Regions from separate parts of the Microbacterium endophyticum genome, predicted to be linked through region 3. Evidence: predicted binding sites of a transcription regulator. Region 3 holds the regulator's gene; each other region holds the start of a gene.

The links. Region 3 encodes LexA, which represses DNA repair genes until DNA is damaged. Its sites were predicted from a motif close to TCGAACANNTGTTCGA; they were not measured.
Region 1: the regulator LexA is predicted to act here: its motif matches at 2,619-2,634, upstream of G6N83_RS05445 (HNH endonuclease signature motif containing protein).
Region 2: the regulator LexA is predicted to act here: its motif matches at 2,053-2,068, upstream of G6N83_RS04280 (HNH endonuclease signature motif containing protein).
Region 4: the regulator LexA is predicted to act here: its motif matches at 2,343-2,358, upstream of G6N83_RS11295 (HNH endonuclease signature motif containing protein).

What each region holds. Positions count from the first base shown of each region.
Region 1 covers NZ_CP049255.1:1,168,013-1,173,580, forward strand. Annotated here, with positions in the region: partial or broken gene G6N83_RS05430 (NAD(P)/FAD-dependent oxidoreductase) at 1-336, opposite strand, end outside; gene G6N83_RS05435 (UBP-type zinc finger domain-containing protein) at 333-680, opposite strand; gene G6N83_RS05440 (MFS transporter) at 863-2,476, shown strand; gene G6N83_RS05445 (HNH endonuclease signature motif containing protein) at 2,645-3,955, shown strand; gene G6N83_RS05450 (Dyp-type peroxidase) at 3,952-4,905, opposite strand; gene G6N83_RS05455 (fluoride efflux transporter FluC) at 5,099-5,557, shown strand; gene G6N83_RS05460 (fluoride efflux transporter FluC) at 5,554-5,568, shown strand, end outside.
Region 2 covers NZ_CP049255.1:919,288-924,855, forward strand. Annotated here, with positions in the region: gene G6N83_RS04270 (MFS transporter) at 1-1,130, shown strand, start outside; gene G6N83_RS04275 (formate/nitrite transporter family protein) at 1,127-1,957, shown strand; gene G6N83_RS04280 (HNH endonuclease signature motif containing protein) at 2,079-3,428, shown strand; gene G6N83_RS04285 (amidase family protein) at 3,461-4,894, opposite strand; gene G6N83_RS04290 (hypothetical protein) at 4,912-5,091, shown strand; gene G6N83_RS04295 (hypothetical protein) at 5,478-5,568, shown strand, end outside.
Region 3 covers NZ_CP049255.1:391,609-397,176, forward strand. Annotated here, with positions in the region: gene priA (bifunctional 1-(5-phosphoribosyl)-5-((5-phosphoribosylamino)methylideneamino)imidazole-4-carboxamide isomerase/phosphoribosylanthranilate isomerase PriA) at 1-76, opposite strand, end outside; gene hisH (imidazole glycerol phosphate synthase subunit HisH) at 134-778, opposite strand; gene hisB (imidazoleglycerol-phosphate dehydratase HisB) at 775-1,395, opposite strand; gene G6N83_RS01905 (histidinol-phosphate transaminase) at 1,392-2,429, opposite strand; gene G6N83_RS01910 (LysM peptidoglycan-binding domain-containing protein) at 2,540-2,920, opposite strand; gene lexA (transcriptional repressor LexA) at 3,179-3,862, shown strand; gene G6N83_RS01920 (hypothetical protein) at 3,916-5,277, shown strand; gene G6N83_RS01925 (S9 family peptidase) at 5,278-5,568, shown strand, end outside.
Region 4 covers NZ_CP049255.1:2,418,641-2,424,208, forward strand. Annotated here, with positions in the region: gene G6N83_RS11275 (SPFH domain-containing protein) at 1-177, opposite strand, end outside; gene G6N83_RS11280 (hypothetical protein) at 321-749, opposite strand; gene G6N83_RS11285 (hypothetical protein) at 750-950, opposite strand; gene G6N83_RS11290 (lipocalin family protein) at 979-2,214, shown strand; gene G6N83_RS11295 (HNH endonuclease signature motif containing protein) at 2,369-3,766, shown strand; gene G6N83_RS11300 (YbaK/EbsC family protein) at 4,207-4,683, shown strand; gene G6N83_RS11305 (SixA phosphatase family protein) at 4,680-5,168, opposite strand; gene G6N83_RS11310 (gamma-glutamylcyclotransferase family protein) at 5,165-5,518, opposite strand; gene G6N83_RS11315 (DUF445 domain-containing protein) at 5,528-5,568, opposite strand, start outside.

The DNA of each region.
Region 1 (5,568 bases), 780 kb from region 3:
CTCGGATGCGGCGTACACCGCGGCCGAGAGCTCTGCCGGACCTGCGCCATAGATCGAGAGGTCGTACTCCTTGCGCCGCGGTGCACTTATCCAGCCCAGGTGCTCAGCGACTTCGCGCACAGAAGGATCATCGAGCCGGGTGCCATCGGGAAAGACAACGATCGGCATGCGGGTTTGCCGCAGTGACGTTCCGAAGAGAGCCGAGCTTTCAGCATCCGTCAGGATTGTCGTCCAATCGAAGTCGACCACACTGCGTGTCAGGAAGTCGCGAAGGGCAAACGCATCGCGACCACGTGCAGCCCCGTACACATGTATGAGCGTCGACAATGCCGTCATGACGAAAGAAGTTCTTGCCAGTCCTCGGGCAGTCTCTCGGCGGGCCCGGGCACCGACTGCGAACGCGGTTGATGTTGCGGCGGGGCCAGCCGAGGCCCGTTCAAATACTCGTTCGCGACATAGTCCCAGAACCAGTCCTCGTCGGGCTCGTAGCTGCGGATGTAGCGATGTCCACTGCTGCGCGCATGTTTTCGCGCGTGAGTGTTCAGCGAGTCGTCACAGCAGCCAATGTGTCCGCACTCTGTGCAGCGTCGAAGATGCACCCACCATGACCCTGATTCGTTGCACTCTACGCACCCGTCGCCTGATGGCGGAACGGTTGGATTGATTCCGGCAATCGTCATCGTGTCTCCCCTGGGTTCAGCCACCTTCGGCCATTGTGGCTCGCGCCGGCAGCTACCAGTAGGTCAAACGAACGATGAACTCTCGAACTCGACATTCGTCGAAAGGTGGGCTGACAAAAGTGTGAAGTTCGCAGCATCCGGTCTCGATATCGTCATTATTTCTGCGGCGAGATGAGGGATGCATGAGCACGCAGGGCCACACCTCGGGGTTTGCCCCGTTTACGCTTCCGGTCTTTCGACTCATCTGGACTGCGGCGCTGGTGAGCAATATTGGTAGCTGGATGCAGAGCGTCGGCGCTCAGTGGCTACTCGTCGAGGGCGGAAGTTCCGCGTTCGTGATCGCGCTTGTGCAAACTGCTGCGGCGGCACCGGTGTTACTGTTCGCCGTGCCTGCGGGCGTGATCGGCGAATTCCTCAATCGCCGCCACGTGCTGATCTACGCGCAGTTCGTCCAGCTCATTGTTGTGGGTGTTCTCACTTATCTGACGTGGACGCAGCAGACAACCCCGACCACTCTCCTGGCGACAACATTCTTGCTGGGTGTCTGCTCAGCAGTCCAGCTTCCAGCTTTTCAGTCGCTGATTCCCGACATCGTTCCTCGAGAGATGATCACGGATGCCGCGTCGCTCTCGTCGATCAGCGTGAACATCGCGCGTGCGATCGGGCCCGCGGCGGCGGGTCTTATCGTGGCTCAGCTCGGTGTTGCCGCTGTCTTCGCGATCAACGCCGTTTCGTTCGTGTTTTTTCTCGGCGTACTCATTCTGTGGCGCTCCTATGCACCTCCTCGCCCGCGCCCCGAACCATTTCTTGACGCCACGAGAGCGGGGCTGCGCTACGTGCTGCACTCCAAGATCGTGCGATCAACCCTCGTGCGTTTGGCGCTCTTTCTGGTGCCCGCGAACGCGCTCTGGGCACTTCTCCCGACCATCGCTGAGACCTCTTTGGGGCTTGGCGCCGGCGGATACGGTCTCTTACTCGGCTCGCTTGGTGTCGGTTCAATAATCGGCGGCGTTCTGCTCCCGCGTGTACGAAGCGTGCTCGGGGCCAATGGGGTCGTGCTGGCTTCTTCTCTCGTTTACGGTCTCGCGCTCATCGTGCTCGTCGTCTCGCCGTCGCTGTGGCTGACGGTTCCGGTCTTGATCGCCGCTGGTCTCGCATGGCTCAATGTGATCGCCGTCATCAACGGGAGCGTGCAGGCTTTTCTCCCTGTTTGGGTGCGCACCCGGGGTCTGTCGATCTATCAACTCGCGCTCTACGGCGGCTCGGCCGTCGGCGCTACGCTCGCCGGCGTGCTCGCATCGGCCGTGGGGGCCGACATCGCTGTAGTCGCCGCGGGCGCGGCCGTGCTCGTCGCAGGTTTGTCGCAGTTCATTTGGCCAGTTGCGAGCACAGCGGGGATTGGGCGAGAGATCGTGCCGATCCCCGGGGTGCTTGATGTCTCGCGCGGTTCCGATGACGATCAACAAGTGCTCGTTCTGGTGCGATATCGGGTACCGGAGTCCGACCGATCTGCGTTCATCCACGTCATGCGGCAGGTAGAGCAGACGCGGTACCGCACCGGAGCGCGCCGCTGGGAGCTTTACACCGATGCCGACGACTCGGGAATGCTCGTCGAGGCATACGCCGTGGGTTCGTGGCGCGAGCACTTAAGCCAGCATGAGTCGCGAACGACGAAGTTCGACAGCGATCTGCTCGCGCGAGCTCGTGCGCATAGTAGCGAGGCTCCCCTCGTTGACCACTACATCGCTCTTATCGTGCCGCGTCGCCGCAGCAAGATTCCACCGATTGAGGCCTGAGTCTCCTGCGGAGAGTTTGTGGCGCGGGCGGGCTGACTGGGGTGATTGTTCGCCGGTCAACCGCGCATCTTCTTCTCCCCAAAAGTTTTTTGAGAAAGTTATCCACATCGGGGCTTTTCGGGCTGATTTGGGGTGGTCAATGTCGGAGGTATGTTCGATACTTGTGTCATGTCAGAGAACGAAACCGAGCAGCAAGAAGCAGAGGCGTACGTGCTGTCTGAGTCTGTGTCGGCGTTGATTTCGTTCGATGAACAGATCGCTCAGATGCAGGCGGCACGGGCCGAGGTTCTCGCGAACATGGGGCGGATCGCGCTCGCGCAAATTCGACGGATGACATCGCGAGACTCACGGGATCGGGAAATTCCGATGCGGGCCGTCGCAGCAGAAGTTGCGGCGGCACTGCGGTTGTCGGATCGCACCGCGCAGGCACGGATCGACGACGCGATCGAAGTGACTGGGGCGTACCCAGAGACGTTCGCGTCGTGGAGTGCGGGGCGTATCTCGGAACGGCATGTACAAGCCGTGTTGCGGGCGGGTGAAAACCTGACGGATGCCGCAGCCAAAGCCCAGTACGACCACGAGGTTGTCGGGGTCGCTGAGGCCGAGACGCCGGGGCGGTTGCGGGGGTTCGCCGCCGTATTGGCTGAGAAAGCGCAGCCGCGGACGCTGGAAGAGCGTTTTGAAGACGCGGACGCGACGCGTACGGTGCGCCTGTTCGATCTGGCTGATGGGATGAGTGCTCTGAACGCGGTGTTGCCGTCGGTGCAAGCGCATGGGATTTTCAACCGGCTTACGCAGCAGGCGCGGGCGTTGAAAGACTTCCAGGCGGGACGGTCGGACTACGGCACGAAACTTCACACCGAGGACGAGCCGGTGGATGATCGGCGGACGACGGATCAGATCCGCGCCGACCTGTTCTCCGACATGCTGCTCACGTCGGTGCCGAGCCTCGACCCGTTGGCGGGTGACGATTGCGGCGGGTTGGGTGCGATCAAGGCGATCGTGCAGGTCACGGTGCCTGCCACGACCCTCGCGGGCACGGCATCGACCCCGGCGGACCTGTCGGGCCTCAGTCTGGTTGATCCGGAGAGTGCCCGGCGGCTCGCCGGAACCGCACCGGGGTGGGATCGCGTGTTCACCCACCCGGTCACCGGGACCGTGGTCTCGGTTGACCGGTACCGGCCGAACGATCAGTTGAAGCGGCAACTTCGGGCTAGGGATCAGCACTGCCGGTTCGTCGGGTGCCGCATGCCCACCCACCGGTGCGATATTGATCACACAGTCGACGCCGCGCTCGGCGGGCCGACACATCAACACAACCTCGCGCACCTGTGTCGAAGACACCACAGTGTGAAACACGCGAGCCGGTGGACGGTGAAACAAGTCGGCGACGGAGTCCTCGAGTGGACGTCACCGACCGGGCGAAGCTACACCGATAAACCACCCGGCGTCGCATTCGAACCCGACCTGACCGGCTAGCCGTCAGCGAGCGAATCGAGCAGTTCGGCCGACGGCGCAAAAAACACGGAGCCCGTCAGTGCTGTCGAAAAGTCGAGAAGTCGATCGTGGGCTCCGGGAGGGTCTCCGATGAACATGCGTTCCAGCATCTTCTCGATCACCCAAAGATGACGGGCATACCCGATGAAGTAGGTCCCGAATTCGCCCGAACCCGGCGTACCGAACGGCATGTTGTCGCGAAGAATGTCGTGTTCTCCGTCATCGTCCACGATCGTGGCAAGCGTCTTATGCGATTTCTGCCCGTCGGTTGCATCGTCGAGTTCAACATTGTCGGCCTTAGTCCGGCCCATGATTGCCTCTTGTTGCTCTGTCGTGAGCGCATGCCACGCCGAGAGAGGATGTACATACTTTTGCACGACGACGTACGTACCACCCGCGACGCGTTCGTCTTCTTCTCCCACGAGCGTCGCGTCAGGAAGCGCCTGACCAACCGGATTTGCGGTGCCATCGACAAAGCCCAGAAGGTCCCTGATGTCGAAATACCGAAACCCGATAGTTTCATCGGCCACACTGACAGCGCTTCCGAAAGAATCCAGGAGTTGGCGCTCGAGCTCGAAACAGAGATCCCGCCGGTCCGACCGAATGTGCAGCAAGATGTCGCCTGGGGTTGCCGAGGCCGTGTGCTTCGCACCGACAACCGGTCGGAAATCGTGCAGCTCGGCTGGTCGCGGATGAGACGTCACGGCATCCCACACTCGACTCCCGATACCAACCGTGCACGAGAGCGAAGCCCCCAGATCGCGAAAAGCGACATTCTTTTGAATATCCGACACACTCCCCAGCGTCGACTTGGCGGCGGCGTACGCGTCCGCGGTGTCTGAGACCGTGAGGACCAGAAACACCGCCGAACCGGTAAGCGGCGCGTCGACGCTCTGCGGTTCGATCGGAACTCGCTGTGCGGGTATCGACATGGCCATCGGCTTCGCCTTTCTCGCAGTGTTGAGAAGCACTTCAAGATTCCGTCACCAGCGAGATTTCGTTCCTAGACGATTGTCGAGAGCAGCCGAGAGCACCTCAGACAGATGACGGATGCCGCAAACCTCCTCCCCGGTTAGCGTTTCGAAAGGCAGCATCCTCCGCCGACTCCCACGTATCGATTGCGCTATGTCCACGAACACGTCACCGCCACCGCGTCCGCGTCTGCGTCTGCGTCTGCGCGACGTGGGCCTTGTGACGGTCGGCGGTGCAGCAGGCACGTTGGTTCGGTATGCAGTGAGCGAAGCGATTCCAGATGCAGCGGGCTTTCCGACCGCGATCGCGATCATCAACGTGGCCGGCGCATTTCTGCTCGGCTGGCTACTCAGCGCCATCGCGTTGAAAGGACCCGAGACCCCCGGTCGCGCCAAGATCCGCCTTCTCGTGGGCACCGGCGCACTCGGAGGATTTACGACGTACGGAACGTTCATCAATGACGAAGACATGCTGCTCGGCATGGCGGGCATGGCGAGCACGTGGATTCTCTTCGGCGCACCAACCATCGTGCTCGGTGTCATCGCGGCGTGGCTTGGCGGTTGCGTCGGGCGGTTGCGGCTCGGCATGAAACCGGAAGGTGGGGCGAAGTGAGTAGCTGGGTA
Region 2 (5,568 bases), 530 kb from region 3:
CATACGCGCTCGTTTTTCTTCCCCTGCTCTACGCCGTCACCGACGCCGCCGGATCCATTGCGCTCGGCGGCGCAGCTGTCGCGACCTACGGGGCAACGGCCAGTTTTCTCTCCCCGGTTCGCGCCTGGCTGATCGATCGGTTCGGCGCTCGACCCGTACTCGCGCTCCTCACCGTCATGTTCGGCGGAGCGCTGGCAGCGATCGCGACAGCATCCCTTGTCGGCAGCGTTGGCGCAACACTCATCGTGTTGGCGGGTGTGGCTGGCGCTGTTGCACCACCGCTCGGGCCGACAATGCGCGTCGCTTGGGGCGCACTTGCGCCGAGCAGCGCACAACTCCGGAAAGCGCTCAGCCTTGACGCCGTGGCCGAAGAGCTGCTGTACCTTGCGGGGCCAGCTCTTGCCGGCATCGCGCTCGCCTTCATCGCGCCCGGGCTGGCGCTCTACGTTCCTGCCGCGCTCGTCACCGTCGGTGGGCTCTGTTTCGTCGCTACCTCAGCCGTCGGCGACATGTCACGTCGAGTGCGTACGACCGACGTTCATACGAAGAGCAGGTCACTTCTTCTCGATCGACGGTTCGTCGGTGTCTTGTTGCCGGCGCTCGTTGCGGGTGCAATGTCGGGCACGCTCAGCGTCGCAGTTCCCGCATCACTTGAGGGCAACGGCGGACCCGCCGCCGCAGGTGTTGCCCTCGGACTTTTCGCCGGCGGCAGCGCACTCGGCGGACTCGTCTACGGCGCACTCAAGGTGCGGGGGTCGCTCGCCCGACAGCTTGTGGTGGTCTCGGCGGGGTTGCTCGTGGCATCCTCATTCGTTGCCGTCGTTTCGGGAGCGGTGGCCGTCAGCGTCGTTCTCGCGAGCGCGGGGCTGTTCTTCTCACCCGTCATGATCGTGGCGTACGTCGCAGCTCACGCCGCGGGAGGCGAGCGGCAACAGAACGCGGCGACAACCTGGGTAAACACGAGCCATAACCTCGGCGGTGCTGCCGGAAGTGCTGCGGCTGGAGTGCTCATCCAACAGGGTGGTGTACCAACGGCGATCATCGGTACGGCGGTCGCGGGGGTACTGATTATCGCACTGAGCGGGATCCTGGCCCGACCGGCGAGCACGTCTGCGAAGATCATGAAATGAGAGACGACCACGAAAGCCGCGCCGACGAACGCCGCGCCGACGGCGACAACGACGGCCCCGTCGAGAAAGAGTTCGAAGCCGAGTTCGAAGACATCGTCGGTGAGGGCGCGGAGCGCCTGCACCGCACGTTCCGCGGCACGCTCGTCACCGGTTTTCTCGGGGGCATCGAAGTGGGCGTCGGCGTGCTCGCCTACCTCGGGGTGTTGTACGCAACCGATAGCCATCTACTCGCGGGGCTCGCGTTCAGCATCGGGCTCATCGCGCTTCTCATGGCACACAGCGAGCTGTTCACCGAGAACTTCCTTATGCCGATCGCGGCGCTCGTCGCACGTGAAGGCACGCTCGGTCAGCTCGCGCGACTGTGGGGCGGAACTCTCGTCGCCAACCTCGCCGGTGGCTGGCTCATGATGGGCATCGTCGTCGTCGCATTCCCCGATTGGCATGAACTCCTCTCTGAGACCGCGCACCACTTCATCGACACCCCGATGTCGTGGCAACTCGTCGCGCTCGCCCTGCTCGGTGGCGCGGTCATCACCCTCATGACCCGGATGCAGGAGGGCACCGACTCCGAGCCCGCCAAGATCGTCGCAGCCATCGCGGGTGGTTTTGTGCTCGCCGGTTTCCAGCTGTTTCACTCGATCCTCGATTCGCTCTTCGCGTTCGGCGCGATCTTGAGCGGCGCAGACATCACCTACCTCGACTGGCTGTTGTGGTTCCTCCCGGTTCTCGGGCTCAACCTTCTCGGCGGACTGCTGCTCGTCACTGTGCTCCGAATCGTGCGCACCGGCGAACTTTTCTCGCTGCGACGCCACAACCTCGACGTGTAGTCCCGGGGACTTCTCAGAGCCCGCCCTCTCCCCCAAAGTTTTTTGAGAAAGTTATCCACATCGGGGCTTCTTGGGGTGCTTTGGGGTGGTCGATGTCGGAGGTATGTTCGATACTTGAGTCATGTCAGAGAACACGACCACACACCACTCGCCCGGGGCTCGTACCCGGGCTGAGGTTGTGTTGTCGGCAGAATCTCGCCTGGCGCAGATCGCGCAGCTCGAAGCCGCGCTGGCAGCGGACCTCGCCGAAGCCGGGCGTATGGCACTCGCTGAGATGCGCTTGATCGCGTCTCGTGAGTCGCGGGAACGAGAGATTCCGATGCGCTCCATGGCAGCCGAACTCGGGGCAGCATTGCGGATGTCGGATCGCACCGCGCAAAACCGCATCGACGACGCAATGGAAATCACCGAGCACTATCCCGAGACGTTCGCGTCATGGAGCGCGGGGCGCGTTTCGGAACGGCACGTGCAAGCCGTGTTGCGGGCGGGTGAAAACCTGACGGATGCCGCAGCCAAAGCCCAGTACGACCACGAGGTGGTGGCGGTCGCTGAAGTGGAAACCCCGGGGAGGTTGCGGGGGTTCGCTGCGGCCCTGGCCGAGAAAGCACAACCGCGGACGCTTCAGGAACGCTTCGATGATGCGAACGCGACCCGCACGGTGCGCCTGTTCGACCTGGCCGATGGGATGAGTTCTCTCAACGCAGTGTTGCCTTCAGTGCAGGCGCATGGGATCTTCAACCGGCTCACCCAGCAGGCGCGGGCGTTGAAAGACTTCCAGACTGGGCGGTCGGACTACGGCACGAAACTTCGCGCCGAGGATGAGCCCGTGGTGGATGATCGGCGGACGACGGACCAGATCCGTGCCGATCTGTTCTCCGACATGTTGTTGACCTCGGTTCCGAGTCTCGACCCGCTCGCGGGTGACGATTGCGGTGGGCTGGGTGCGATCCGGGCGATCGTGCAGGTCACGGTTCCCGCCACCACGCTTGCGGGAACCTCATCGACACCGGCGGACCTGTCCGGCTTGAGCCTGGTTGATCCTGAGAGCGCACGACGGCTCGCCGGTACTGCACCGGGGTGGGATCGGGTGTTCACTCGTCCGGTCACGGGCGCGGTGGTTGCGGTCGATCGATACCGGCCCAGTGATCAACTCAAACGGCAACTCAGGGCGCGAGATCAACACTGCAGATTCATCGGATGCCGCATGCCCACCCACCGGTGCGATATTGACCACACGGTGGATGCCGCGCTTGGCGGTCCGACCCATCAGCACAATCTCGCGCATCTGTGTCGACGACATCACAGTCTGAAACACGCGAGCAAGTGGTCGGTGAAGCAGCGCGGTGATGGTGTTCTGGAGTGGACATCGCCGACCGGGCGCAACTACACCGACAAGCCACCCGGGGTCGCATTCGAACCCGATCCGCCGGGGCTCACCAATCCACCGGATGCAATGCGCCCATCGTTTTAGTCGAAAAGCCAGCTTTAGTTCTTGAAGTCTGCCTACACTGCCGAGACCGAAGGGGCTACGAACTGCACGAGCCCTGCGTCTTCGAGCAGTCGCGCAAAGCCGATCGTCGTGAGGTCGTGAAGATAAGGCCCCATCACCTGCGCGCCGAGCGGCATCCGAGACGTCGCCCCTAGCCCCAGCGGAATTACTGTGCACGGCAGCATTGCGAGGTTCGCGATGTTGCTCCACGCAGCGACTGCCTCGGGCGCCGAATACACCCGGCCCGAAATCTCAAGGCTCCGCTCCGGCTCGGGCTCGGGCTGCCCGTCATATACAGGAGCCGCTCCCGGAACGGCCGGCGCAATGACGACATCGACGTGATCGAACACGCGCTCGTTCCACTCATCACGTATCTCGCGCTGCTCCTCAGCATCCCGCCATGCATCATGCACTCGCTGTGCCAGGTCACCTTCAACATCGACCGCAGCCCCGAATGTTGCGCCATCGATACTGTGAGCGATCTCTGCCTGCTGCATCCGGTTGAACAGCTGAAGACCCGCCTCATCAGCACCCGGCGGCTCGACAATTTCGAGCACATGGCATCCAGCTTCGGTCAGCGCCGACGCAAGTGCCGCAATCGCCCGACGCATCTCGTCATCAATGGGCGCACTCACGCAGTCAGTCCAGATACCCACTCGAGTCCCCGCGAGGCTTTTGCGAGTTAAGCGCGGCAAATCTAGCCGCCACCCGATGGCCTCGGATGGCGCCGCTCCCGCGACAACCGAAAACACGAGTTCCAGGTCACGCGCTGAGCGGGCGAGGGGACCCGACACAGATACCGGCGGCTCGATGCGGCTGTCAACGTGCCACGGAAGATGGCCACGCTTCGAGACGACGCCGTTGCTTGGCCGGTGTCCGAAAATCCCGTTCCACGCCGCCGGCACCCGAATCGAGCCAGCAAGATCACTGCCGAGCTCAAGAGCACTGAGCCCCGTCGCCACAGCCACAGCGGCCCCACCCGAAGAACCACCCGAAGCGCGATTCGAGTCCCATGCGTTCAGGGTCCGTCCAAAATCGTCGTTCACAGTTTGATAGCCCAAAAGCAACACCGGAACGTTGGTCTTGCCGAAAATCAGGGCGTCAGCTGCACGCGCACGCGCCACCGCGGGAGCATCACGCGTGGCCTGATGCGAATCCGAGAGGCGACCGTGAGAGGTGCGCATTCCAGCGACATCGAAAGAATCCTTGATTGTCATCGGCACACCGGCGAGCGCGCCGAGCGCCTCGCCCCGCGAATAGCGAGCATCAATCGCCGCGGCCGTGGCTGCTGCACCGGCGAGGTCAGTGTCGACAATCGCGCCGAAGCTGTCGCCGCCGTCATCAAGGCGAAACTGATGCGCCTGCCACAGTTCAACGGCAGAGATCTCTCGTGCCGCAAGGAGGGCACGCATCGTTGTGGCATCCATGGCCGGAAGTGCTTCTGTCATTGCGAGACTCCCGTCATGTGCGGCTCGACCTCGGGTTCCTCGAGGTTCCGGTAACCTGTGGTGCCATGGGCGCTGAGCTGAAAGATCCGAACCGCGGTACGCACTGGATGATATACGTCGGCGTCGCGATGCTCGCGACCGGTGTCGTTGTGCTCTGTATCGCAGCGTTCCTGCAGTACGCCGCTGCAATGCGCTGAGGCTGCACCGTAGCCTCCTCATTGGGACCAGCTCCTCGGGTCTTTTCCTCCCTTTCCTTCCCCCAATGTTCGGAGAACTGGGAACACTCGTCTGTCCTCACGGGCGCGAGCGCGCTCGCATCTCACGGCTACAACGTGCTGTCGATCGCAGCGAATGCCGTCAACTCAAACGACAACCAGCTCGCTCTCGACGAGCCGGACAGATCAGCCGGCCGCCGCTTCCGACGTCACCGCAGCGTCGCTCAAGGGTCGATGTACCCACTGCAATGTTCCTGCCGCAGTGCGACGGCGAACGTCGCTGTGTACCTCAATCGTGCCGAATCGTCGACCGTCACCGGATATGTCAGTGTGCTCGGCTCGGCAACCGGCAGCGTGGGAATAGGCGCATGCAGAAGGTCACATTCGCTCCCGGTGAGGTCTGCACATCGGTCACAGTGCCCACCCTCGGGAACGATGCGCCATCAGCCTCCGCGTCGG
Region 3 (5,568 bases):
GGCGGACTGCTTTGCCGCCGGCGACATCGACCGCAGGAAGCAGGGTCAACTCGGGTGTAGACGCAAAATCGTTCATAGCTCCTCGTGCAGACGCTGACGCGCGGTCGCGCGTCCCAGGGCACAAGCTGAGAGACTAGCCCGTAGGTAGCCCCTTGATCCAGTTGGAAAGCAGACGAATGCCTGCGGCCCCTGATTTCTCGGGGTGAAATTGTGTCGCGGACAACGGACCGTTCTCGACTGCGGCAAGGAATGGAGAGCCGTAGTCGCACCAGGTCAGAGCCGGTGACGGAAACGGCGGCATCGTTTCAAGGTGCCACGCCTGAGCGGCGAACGAGTGCACGAAGTAGAAGCGCTCGTGCTCGATGCCCCGGAAGAGCTGCGAATTCTCACCTGCACGAACGGTGTCCCATCCCATGTGCGGCAGAATCGGCGCGTCGAGCTCCGTCACGACTCCTGGCCACTGCCCCAGTCCCTCGGTGTCCTCGCCCCGCTCGACCCCGCGGCCAAAAAGTACCTGCATCCCGACGCAGATTCCGAGAACCGGACGCCCCCCGGCAAGGCGACGGTCAATGAGTTCGTCGCCTCGGCTCGCTCGCAGCGCGTCCATGACGGCGCGGTACGCACCGACTCCCGGAACAACGAGTCCGTCAGCATCGGTAACGAGCGCGCGATCTTTGGTAAGGCGGGCATCTGCACCAGCGGCGATGAGCGCCTTGACCGCTGAGTGCACGTTTCCCGAACCGTAGTCGAGAACTGCAACAACGGGCCTATCACTCACAGGGCACCTTTCGTGCTGGGAACACCCTCGATCAGTGGATCGAGGGACTTCGCTTGACGGAAAGCGCGGGCGAAGGCCTTATATTCCGCTTCCGCAATGTGATGAGGATCGCGTCCGCCCAGCACACGAATGTGCACTGTGAGAGCTGCGTGAAAACTGATCGCTTCGAAGCTGTGTCGCACCAGCGCGCCGGTGAAGTGCCCGCCAATTAAGTGGTGTTCGAAGCCAATCGGTTCCCCGGAGTGTACGAGGTAAGGGCGTCCGCTGATATCTACCACCGCCTGCGCGAGGGCTTCATCTAGCGGGACGAGGGCGTCACCGTAACGCGAGATACCCGCTTTATCGCCGAGGGCCGTGCGGATGGCTTGCCCGAGAACGATCGACACGTCTTCGACGGTGTGGTGAGCGTCGATGTGGGTATCACCGGAGGCGCGCACTGTCAGGTCGGTGAGCGAGTGCTTGGCGAAAGCAGTGAGCATGTGATCGAAAAACGGCACACTCGTGTCAATCGCGCTGCGGCCGCTACCGTCGAGATCGAGCTCGAGCTCGACATGAGATTCACTGGTTTCGCGGTGCACAGCGGCGGTTCTAGTAGCCACGGGAGTCGAGGACGTCATGAGCCTGAGTGTACCGACGCCAGCGCGTCGAGGAATGCCGTCGTCTCCTCATCAGTGCCTGCTGATACCCGCAAGTGACCGGGAATTCCGACATCACGGATGAGTACGCCACGGTCATAGAGCGCCTGCCATGTAACGGACGTATCTTCGACACCGCCGAAGAGCACGAAGTTGGTCCATGAAGCGTGTGCCTCATATCCGAGCGCCTCGACGGTGGCAGAAATACGGTCGCGCTGCGACACGATTTCGTCGACCATCTGCAGCATTACCGGTGCATGGCGAAGTGCCGCAGTAGCTGCAGCCTGCGTAAGGCTACTGAGGTGATAGGGAAGTCGTACGAGACGCAACGCATCTGTTACCGCCGGGTCTGCCGCGAGGTATCCCACTCGCGCGCCAGCGAACGCAAACGCCTTGCTCATTGTGCGCGACACGATGAGTCGTTCGCGACCCGGCAGTAGTGTCAGCGCCGATCGTTCCTCGCGAGGAGCGAACTCTTGATATGCCTCATCGACAACGACAATCCCTGGAGCGACCTCGTATACCGCCTCGATGACGTCGAGGGGCATCGGAGTACCCGTCGGGTTATTCGGAGAGCAGAGAAAGACCACATCGGGTGCGGCCTCTCGCACCTGCGATGCGGCGCTGTGAGCGGTCAGGGAAAAGTCAGAATCCCGCTGACCGGCAACCCATGCTGTCCCCGAAGCGCGGGCGAGCAAGGGGTACATCGAGTATGTGGGCGCAAAGCTCATTGCGCTTCGTCCTGGGCCGGCGAATGCTTGCAACACATGTTGCAGGACTTCATTCGAACCGTTTGCTGCCCAAATTTGATCTGCGGTCAAACCATGACCGAGATACTCCGCGAAGCCTTCTCGCAGTGCTGTGAATTCCCGGTCCGGATACCGGTTGATGTCACGAAGAGCCAGCGCAATCGAATCGAGGATGTCATCAGCAACATCAGCCGGGACTGGGTGCGTGTTCTCGTTGACGTTGAGCGCCACAGGGAGGGGCGCCTGAGGTGCACCGTAGGGGGTCATCCCGCGCAAGTCATCGCGGAGGGGCAGGTCTTCTAGACGAACGCTCACCCGCTCTATGGTACTTCCGCACCGCGGGTCCTCTTCAAAGTTGAGAGAGACGAGGTACCCGGCTATTGCGCTGCGGAGTATTCAGACGGAATAGCGAGCGTTTGACCTGCCGCGACCACGGCGCCATCGAGCGAGTTGAAACGGATGAGTGCATCGACGACATCGCGAGGATCAGCCGCCGGGGCGATCTCCTCAGCAATCGCCCAGAGCGTGTCACCTGTAGCGACAGTGATCGTCTCGAAAGTGCCAATAGCTGCACCGTTGTCACGTGAAGCAAGCGCTGATCCTCCACTGAGCAGCGCGAATGCCAACGCGACGGCGATCGGCGTCGCAGCAACCGACAGCAGAACGCGGCGTCCGCGCTGCGTCATACGCAAGCGTGTTGCAGTGTGACGCGTGGCTGGCGCGGTGGACAAGAAAGGTGATGCGCTGATCGTGGTCATTCTGACTCCCATCTGGCGAGGAAGTTTCGTACTGAGCACTCGGCCAGGAGCACTCAGTACGAACTTCTCTTCCGAAGCTATCTTCGATTTACAAAACAGTCAAGCTGCAACTACTTCGGAAACCGATCGAACGCGACACGCGGCACGTTGTGCATGTTCAGGCTCAAATACGGATACCGTTTCGATACACGGAGCACATCACCAACCTCCGACATTCGAATACCGCTGCCGGACGGCCGCGAGACGGGAGCCATCATCATGAGCGACACATCCGCCGGCGCACAGCGTCCGCAGACCCGTCGGCGCAAGAGCCTGAGCGACAAGCAGATCGCGATTCTCGAAGTTATTCAGCGCTCGATCAGCGCTCACGGGTACCCGCCGAGCATGCGCGAAATCGGTGACGCCGTGGGGCTCAAATCGTTGTCAAGCGTTACTCATCAGCTCAATCAACTTGAGTTGAGCGGCTACCTGCGGCGCGACGCTGGAAAGACTCGAGCAATGGAAGTATTGATCGATCTCCCCGGCGTTTCCGGCGAGAATCCAGCCGACTCAGCGCCGCCCGTCGGCGACGCCGCTCTTGTCCCGCTGGTGGGGCGGATTGCGGCCGGTGTTCCGATCACTGCGGAGCAGCAGGTCGATGAGATCTTTCCGCTCCCCCGCCAGCTCGTCGGAAAGGGCGATCTCTTCATGCTGAAGGTGTCGGGAGAGTCCATGATCGATGCCGCGATCTGTGACGGCGACTGGGTGGTCATTCGTTCGCAGCCAACAGCAAACAACGGCGACATCGTGGCCGCGATGCTCGACGGCGAAGCGACGGTCAAGGCATTCCGCCAGCGTGACGGCCACACCTGGCTGCTCCCCCGTAACAGCGCGTTCGAGCCTATCCTCGGTGACGAGGCCGTTGTCCTCGGGAAAGTCGTCGCAATCCTCCGCGCGGTGTAGCGCGATACCGAGAGATCGCTAGTCTGGGCGTCAACCAGGGGAAGGTTGAGCACATGACCACTGAGCTTGACGAGCTGCGAACGAAGATCGCGCTGTTGCAGGCCGAGAATGCGTCACTGCGAGATAGCTCTTTGACCGTGAGCAGTCAGAATGCTTTCAGCGAGAAGCGACGCCACAGTTGGTGGCGTGGACTCATCTCGGCGCTCTGCCTCACGATGGCGGCCGTCATCATTCCAGTGTCTGTCGTTGGCAGCTGGGCACGCGTGCAGCTCGTCGACGAAGACAGCTTCGTGTCGACGTTTGCCCCGCTGATCGATGATCCCGGAGTTCAGACAGTGATCATCGACCAGGCCACGGCGGCAATCGACAATGCCGTAGATATCGATGGGTTGACGAATGATCTTTTCGACGGACTCAGCACGCTGGATCTTCCGGCAGCGGCAAGCAGCGCGGTCGATCTTCTTCGCGCTCCCGCAGCTGCTGGCGTAAAGAGCCTCATCGAGTCGTCGATTTCGCAGATCGTTAGCTCTGATGCCTTTTCTTCTGTGTGGCGGACAGCACTAGAAGCAAGCCATAAATCGCTGGTAGCGGTGGCGACCAACGATGGGTCGGGAGCAGTCTCGATAGACGACAAAGGTCAGCTCGGCATCCAACTCGGACCAATCATCGAAGAACTCAAGACCCGAATGACCGACAGGGGCTTCAGTTTCGCCTCAGCGATCCCCGCGATCGACACGACGATCGTGATCGCGCAGTCCGATGCACTGCTAGCTCTCAGTGCGGTCTACAACCTCGCGGCAACCGTCGGCTACTGGCTGCCGTTCGCCGCCATGGCGATGTTGGCTATCGGCATTTTGATCGCACGGCGACGAACAACTGCCCTCATGGGTGCCGGAATCGGTATTGCGCTCGGTGCCGGTGCGCTCGCAGCGACCCTCACTGGTGCCAATGTGGTCATTGGCCTCAACGCTGGCTCCATCGGAATACCTGCGGCGACCCTGCAGTCCGTCTATTTCATCGTCGTCGGAGGCATGCGGGATACCGCGCTCGTACTCGTTTTCCTTGGCGTGGTCGTTGCCCTCGCCGCTTGGCTCAGTGGTAGGTGGAGCCCCGCGGTGCGCACTCGCGCCCTGGGCGACTCACTAACAACGAGTGCGCGTCGAGGGCTGCAGCGCCGCGGCCTCAACACCGGCGTTTTCGGGATCTGGCTCGCACAGCAACGAATTCTGGTGCGAATTATCCTTATCGCTCTGACCGTTCTCACCCTGTTTTTCCTACGCCCCCTCACATTCGGCGATGTCATCCTGACCGCTGCAATCGGGCTGATGACGTGGCTTATCGTGTCTCTTTTGAGCCGCCAACCTTCGGACGCCGAATCGAGCGTCACTTCTGTCGACGCGCCAGTGGAGAGCTAAGTGCCGAAACAACTCCCGTATGGTTCCTGGCCTTCACCACTCAGCGCGTCCGATGCAGCCACATCTTCTGCTCGTTTTGACGGTGCACGGTTCGTTGGTGACGACGTCTGGTGGGGTCAAGGACTCCCAGCAGAAGGCGGACGCACGACCGTACGCCGTCGACGCGTCAACGGCGCGGTCGAAGACATCCTGCCTGCCCCGTGGAATGCACGTTCCCGGGTACACGAGTACGGTGGCGGCGCGTGGACCGTCACAACCAGCGGAATTCTTCTCTTCAGCGAACGTTCCGAC
Region 4 (5,568 bases), 890 kb from region 3:
CTGCACCTTCTGCTTGCGACCTGAAATCACGAGGGCCTCATCTGCGCGAGCGACCTTGATCCAGCTCTTCGCAAATATCAACACGATCAAACCGATGATGATCGCCGTAACCACGCTGATTCCTACGATGGTCAGAATGCCGACCGTCTCGTCGATTTTCACGTCAGACTCCCTCATGCGTGCAGGCTCGTTCGGGGAGCGTGGATGCCCGGACCCAGGCTGCGCCAGACCCCCAGTGCTGCTGCAGAGCGCCCTCGCGCGGGGTTTCTGATAAGCCACCCGCTGCAAGATCGTTCTGGCAGAACCACCCCGAAGTCACTCTAGCGACACTCGGATGCCGCGATTCCACCCCCGCGCTTCACCACCCACGAGTGCTCAGATCGACTAGCGCTGAGGCTGATTTCCCCGGGCTCGCCGTCTGGGCGCGTTTTAGGGTCATGCCATACTGACGAGGTGAAATCGAGGCGCGTGTGGTCTTTGTCCGTCATCGGTATTTTCGTCACTTTGAGCCTTGCGGCGTGCGTGGCCGATGCCCCGAAACCGGACGCAAACGCGACCCAGACACCCGCGCCAACCGCCAGCCAGACACCTCGACCGAGTGTGACCCCATCCCCGCGGCCTACCGTGACGCCGACTTCGCCTCCTTCGCCGACGCCTGTTGCGCCAGGAAATGGCGGATCGAACGGCGGCACGTCGAACCGGGGCGGATCGAGTGGTTCGGGCGGCAACGTGCCGAACTCGACCCCCACTCAGGCGCCGCCCGCGCCGGCACCGAACCCCGCTCCGAGCCCGACGACGGCACCGAACCCGAGCCCGAGCCCGACGCCGGCACCGAACCCCATTCCTGCGGCGTGCTCGACGAGCAAAACGTCGCCCGGCATCCCGGCTGCTGATTTCGGTTCGATCGCGGAGTACTCCACCACGCCGCTGGCCCAGGGCAAAGACTGCACGGGCTTTCGTGCCTACCTTTCGACCGGATTGCCGCAGTATGACTCGCAGTCATACGAGTTTTTCGGCAACCTCATCGACGATGAGGGCAACGTAAATTCCATCGCGATGATGTCTCAGGGCAACAAAAAAGAGTGGCCGCACTCAAACACGGTCTATACCTTTGAGGAAGCCGGGCTGATTTTCAATCGCCTAGACCAGCACGAAGGTCCCGTTGTCGGGGGTATCGGCGGGATAGCCGACGTGACAACGCCGGTTTCGATCGACTATCAGCCGTGGAAAATCGCGGTCGCCGACACTCCGCTCGGTCAGCCCGAACAGACGATGGAAATGCGCGTCGTTTCGGGCACGGTAGGAGCGGTCGGTGCGGTCTATGACATCACTGCTGTCGTGCCGACCGGTACTTCGATTGGGGTCGACACCGAGCCGACGACACTCCACGTGCGGGCTAAGGATACGACCGGAATCATTCAGTGGGGATACGGCCCCAATGGCTTCTTCCCGCTCTGGATGTTCGACGGTGACTCCATCGACCCGACCGATCTTGACATCGCGACTCGCGATCAGCGTGGGCCGATCATGGACACTTACGGCGGTGACATCGGCGCATACCTGAAGGCCACCGGCGACCCGATGACCGGCCAAGGCTCCCACTACTATTCGATGCCGTTGGTTGAGGTCGAGGAGTGGTCTGTACAACGTGGATCGTCGTATATCGCCAGCGGGACTGGCGGTGAGTTGTTCTTCGATAATCTGACGGAAACCTACAACGACTCTGCGGCCTACATCGTGCAAAACGGATACCACTGGACTGAATTCTCGGTGCAGCTGCCCGACTCGAAACAGGGCATGCTGATCGCTGTTACCGGCCAGGAGGATGTCGGAGACCTTTATTACGCCATGCTCGGCGGTGCCGGGTCCACGCAGTCGAAGAATGGGACCCTCGCTCCGACCTCGAATTGGCCGCAGGGAGCGATCCACATCACACCGGATCCATCAAGCGCATGGACTTCGCCGAACACTTGCTACGTCTATGAGCTCAGCTACAACGTGAAGCTCGATGCGTCGTCGACGCGGCCGGCGGCCGACCTCGTCTTCACCGCGGTCGAGAAAGAGCAAGAGATCGACGCAGGAGACCGTCCCGTCTACGAGGGGCTTTTCGCATACTCCGGCAAACTCGATGGCAAGTCAGTGAACGGGTACGCCTGGGGCGAGATTCAGGGGACTAAGCCCGCAGCCGGGCACGACACTCCACCGAGCTGTTGAGAGAATTTTCGCGTCTGGGCGGCGATCGGTAGCTCGGAACTCCCGAGGACGCGGTTATTCGCATCCGTTTCTCCCCAAAAGTTTTTTGAGAAAGTTATCCACATCGGGGCTTTTTGGGGTGGTCGATGTCGGAGGTATGTTCGATACTTGAGTCATGTCAGAGGACACGACCACGCAACACGAAGCCGGGGCACGTACCCGGGCTGAGGTTGTGTTGTCGGCAGAATCTCGCGTGGCGCAGATCGCGCAGCTCGAAGCTGCGCTGGCAGCGGACCTCGCCGAAGCCGGGCGGATGGCCCTCGCTGAGATGCGTCTGATCGCGTCTCGTGAGTCGCGGGAACGCGAGATTCCGATGCGCTCCATGGCAGCCGAACTCGGCGCCGCGCTACGGATGTCGGATCGCACCGCGCAAAACCGCATCGACGACGCGATGGAAATCACCGAGCACTACCCCGAGACGTTCGCATCATGGAGTGCGGGGCGTGTTTCGGAACGGCATGTGCAAGCCGTGTTGCGGGCGGGTGAAAACCTGACGGATGCCGCAGCCAAAGCCCAGTACGACCGCGAGGTTGTCGGGGTCGCTGAGGCTGAGACACCGGGCAGGTTGCGAGGATTCGCTGCAGCACTTGCGGAGAAGGCGCAGCCGCGGACGCTGCAGGAACGCTTCGATGATGCGAACGCGACCCGTACGGTGCGCCTGTTCGACCTGGCCGAGGGGATGAGTTCTCTCAACGCAGTGTTGCCGTCGGTGCAGGCGCATGGGATCTTCAACCGGTTGACGCAGCAGGCGCGGGCGTTGAAAGACTTCCGGGCGGGACGGTCGGACTACGGCACGAAACTTCGCGCCGAAGATGAGCCTGTGGTGGATGATCGGCGGACGACGGATCAGATCCGCGCGGACCTGTTCTCCGACATGTTGCTAACTTCGGTTCCGAGTCTTGACCCGCTCGCGGGCGATGACTGTGGTGGGCTGGGTGCGATCCGCGCGATCGTGCAGGTCACGGTGCCTGCCACGACGCTTGCGGGCACGGCGTCGACCCCCGCGGATCTATCGGGGCTCAGCCTGGTTGATCCCGAGAGCGCACGGCGGCTCGCCGGAACTGCACCGGGGTGGGATCGCGTGTTCACCCACCCGGTCACCGGAACCGTCATCTCGGTTGACCGGTACCGACCCAACGATCAGTTGAAGCGGCAACTTCGGGCACGAGATCAGCACTGCAGGTTCATCGGATGCCGCATGCCCACACACCGGTGCGACATTGATCACACAGTCGATGCGGCCCTCGGCGGGCCAACGCATCAGCACAATCTCGCGCATTTGTGTCGAAGACATCACAGCCTGAAACACGCGAGTAAGTGGTCGGTGAAACAAGTCGGCGACGGAGTCCTCGAGTGGACGTCGCCGACCGGGCGAAGCTACACCGACAAACCACCTGGGGTCGCGTTCGAACCCGATGTGGTTGACGTGCCCGATGCTGACTCGGGTTCGCGGGAGCAGTCTGTCTCCTCCGCAGGTTCCCTCACGCCTTTGGACGCACCGCCACCGTTTTGAGGCAGCACCGTTCTGGCGCAGTGAAGAGCAGCGGCTGAAAGAAGATTCCAGCACCATCCGCGTGACGAAATCGCACGCGCGGAATCTCTAGATCGCAATGGCCCTGCATCCTGCGGCAGTTCGTCAACGAATGACGATGCCGGGTTGCAAGAAATCATCCCGTGGACTGTTACATGTCTCGTAATGCTCGTCCCTCCCATCGGTAAGCAGACTTCCGAGTCCTCGTTAAACAGCACAAAGTACGCTTTTCTCTGCGACGATGCCCCGATTGTTATTTCGAGTGGGAAAAGAACACTCAAGATTTGGTGGCCACCCATTTACAACGCTGAGCCAGGGTCCCCATCCGCTGACGCGCTCAATGTTCTCTCCAGTCGGGCGGCGACGAACAGCCCGCCGATTCCGCCACCAGTGAGGCTATGAACCGGCGCTAAAGTGACATCGTGAGCGAACAATTGCATAAGCGAAACCTCATTGTGCGAGAGGCCCTCCGTGCCGCCGGAATTTCGTCTGACATCGTCGTCCTTCCCGACGCCGCAGCCACGGCTGCCGCCGCCGCAGAAGCTGTGGGAGTCGACGTCGGCGCGATCGCAAATAGCCTCGTCTTCTGGTCGGATGACGCGCCCCTGCTCGTCATGACGAGCGGCGCACACCGGGTCGACACCACAGCGCTCGCAACGCGCCTCGGGCGCGACAGCATCCGTCGTGCGACAGCCGAACAGGTGAAGGATGCCACCGGACAAGTCATAGGGGGAGTAGCGCCCACGGGGCATCCTTCCCCGCTCACCACTGTCGTCGACGAGTCACTCGCAGCGTTCCCTGAGATCTGGGCTGCCGCCGGAACCCCGCACACCGTCTTTCCGCTGACGTTCGACGAACTCGTTCGCCTCACCGGCGGCGAGATCGTCGCGGTCGGCTAGCGAGCACCCGGCTCATCGAACGTCCACCCGTCGGGACTATCGAAGTCGATCGATGCCCAATCGGGAGCTTCCCACTCGAACATCGCGACAGCGCAGGTGGGCATCGCGACGATCTCACCGTCGGTGAGTCGGGCAACGAGCGTACTGAGGCCGGGGTCGTGCGCCACGACGATGGCCGTGTTCCCCGGGGACTCCGCCGCGACTTCCCACAACACCTTCGGCAGAGCCCCGTAAAGACGCGCGTCACGAGTGACCTCCACGTTCAGCGCCTGGCCGAAGGCATCCGCTGTCGTTGCGGCGCGGAGAGCCGTGCTCGAAAAGATCACGTCAGGCTTCACCCCGCTCGCCGATAAGCGCGCTGCGAGGCGTTCAGCCATGAGTGGCGCGTCGCCATGACCGCGACGGTTCAGTGGTCGCTCATGGTCATCGAGGATCGCGCTGCCCCAGTCGGACTTCGCATGGCGCACCAGCACAAGCGTGATCACGATGACACCGGCAAATATGCCCAGGCAACGCGCCCGCTGTCGAGAGTGACCTCGCTTCGGCGACCGCGCGCTGCTTCATAGTTATCGAGTGCATCAAGTTCTGCCTCGCTGACTTCACACACGAAGCCGACGACTTTGTCGAGCGAACTGCCCGTACTACGCATACGCGCATGAGTGTTGATGCCCGGTGCGTCGTCCCTCGGATCATCGATTTCGAGATAGTCGACGGTGTACCCAGTGAGCACGTCCACCTCCCACGTCACAACGTGCCCGAGGGTGTCGAGCTGCACAGCGGTGGAGCGCATCGTGCCGTAGCTGAAGAGCAGCTGAGCGGGGTACGAAGTGGCCACGCGCCAAGGCTACCCGCGGAGGAACGCCTCGGCGAGAGTGAAAATGGCCA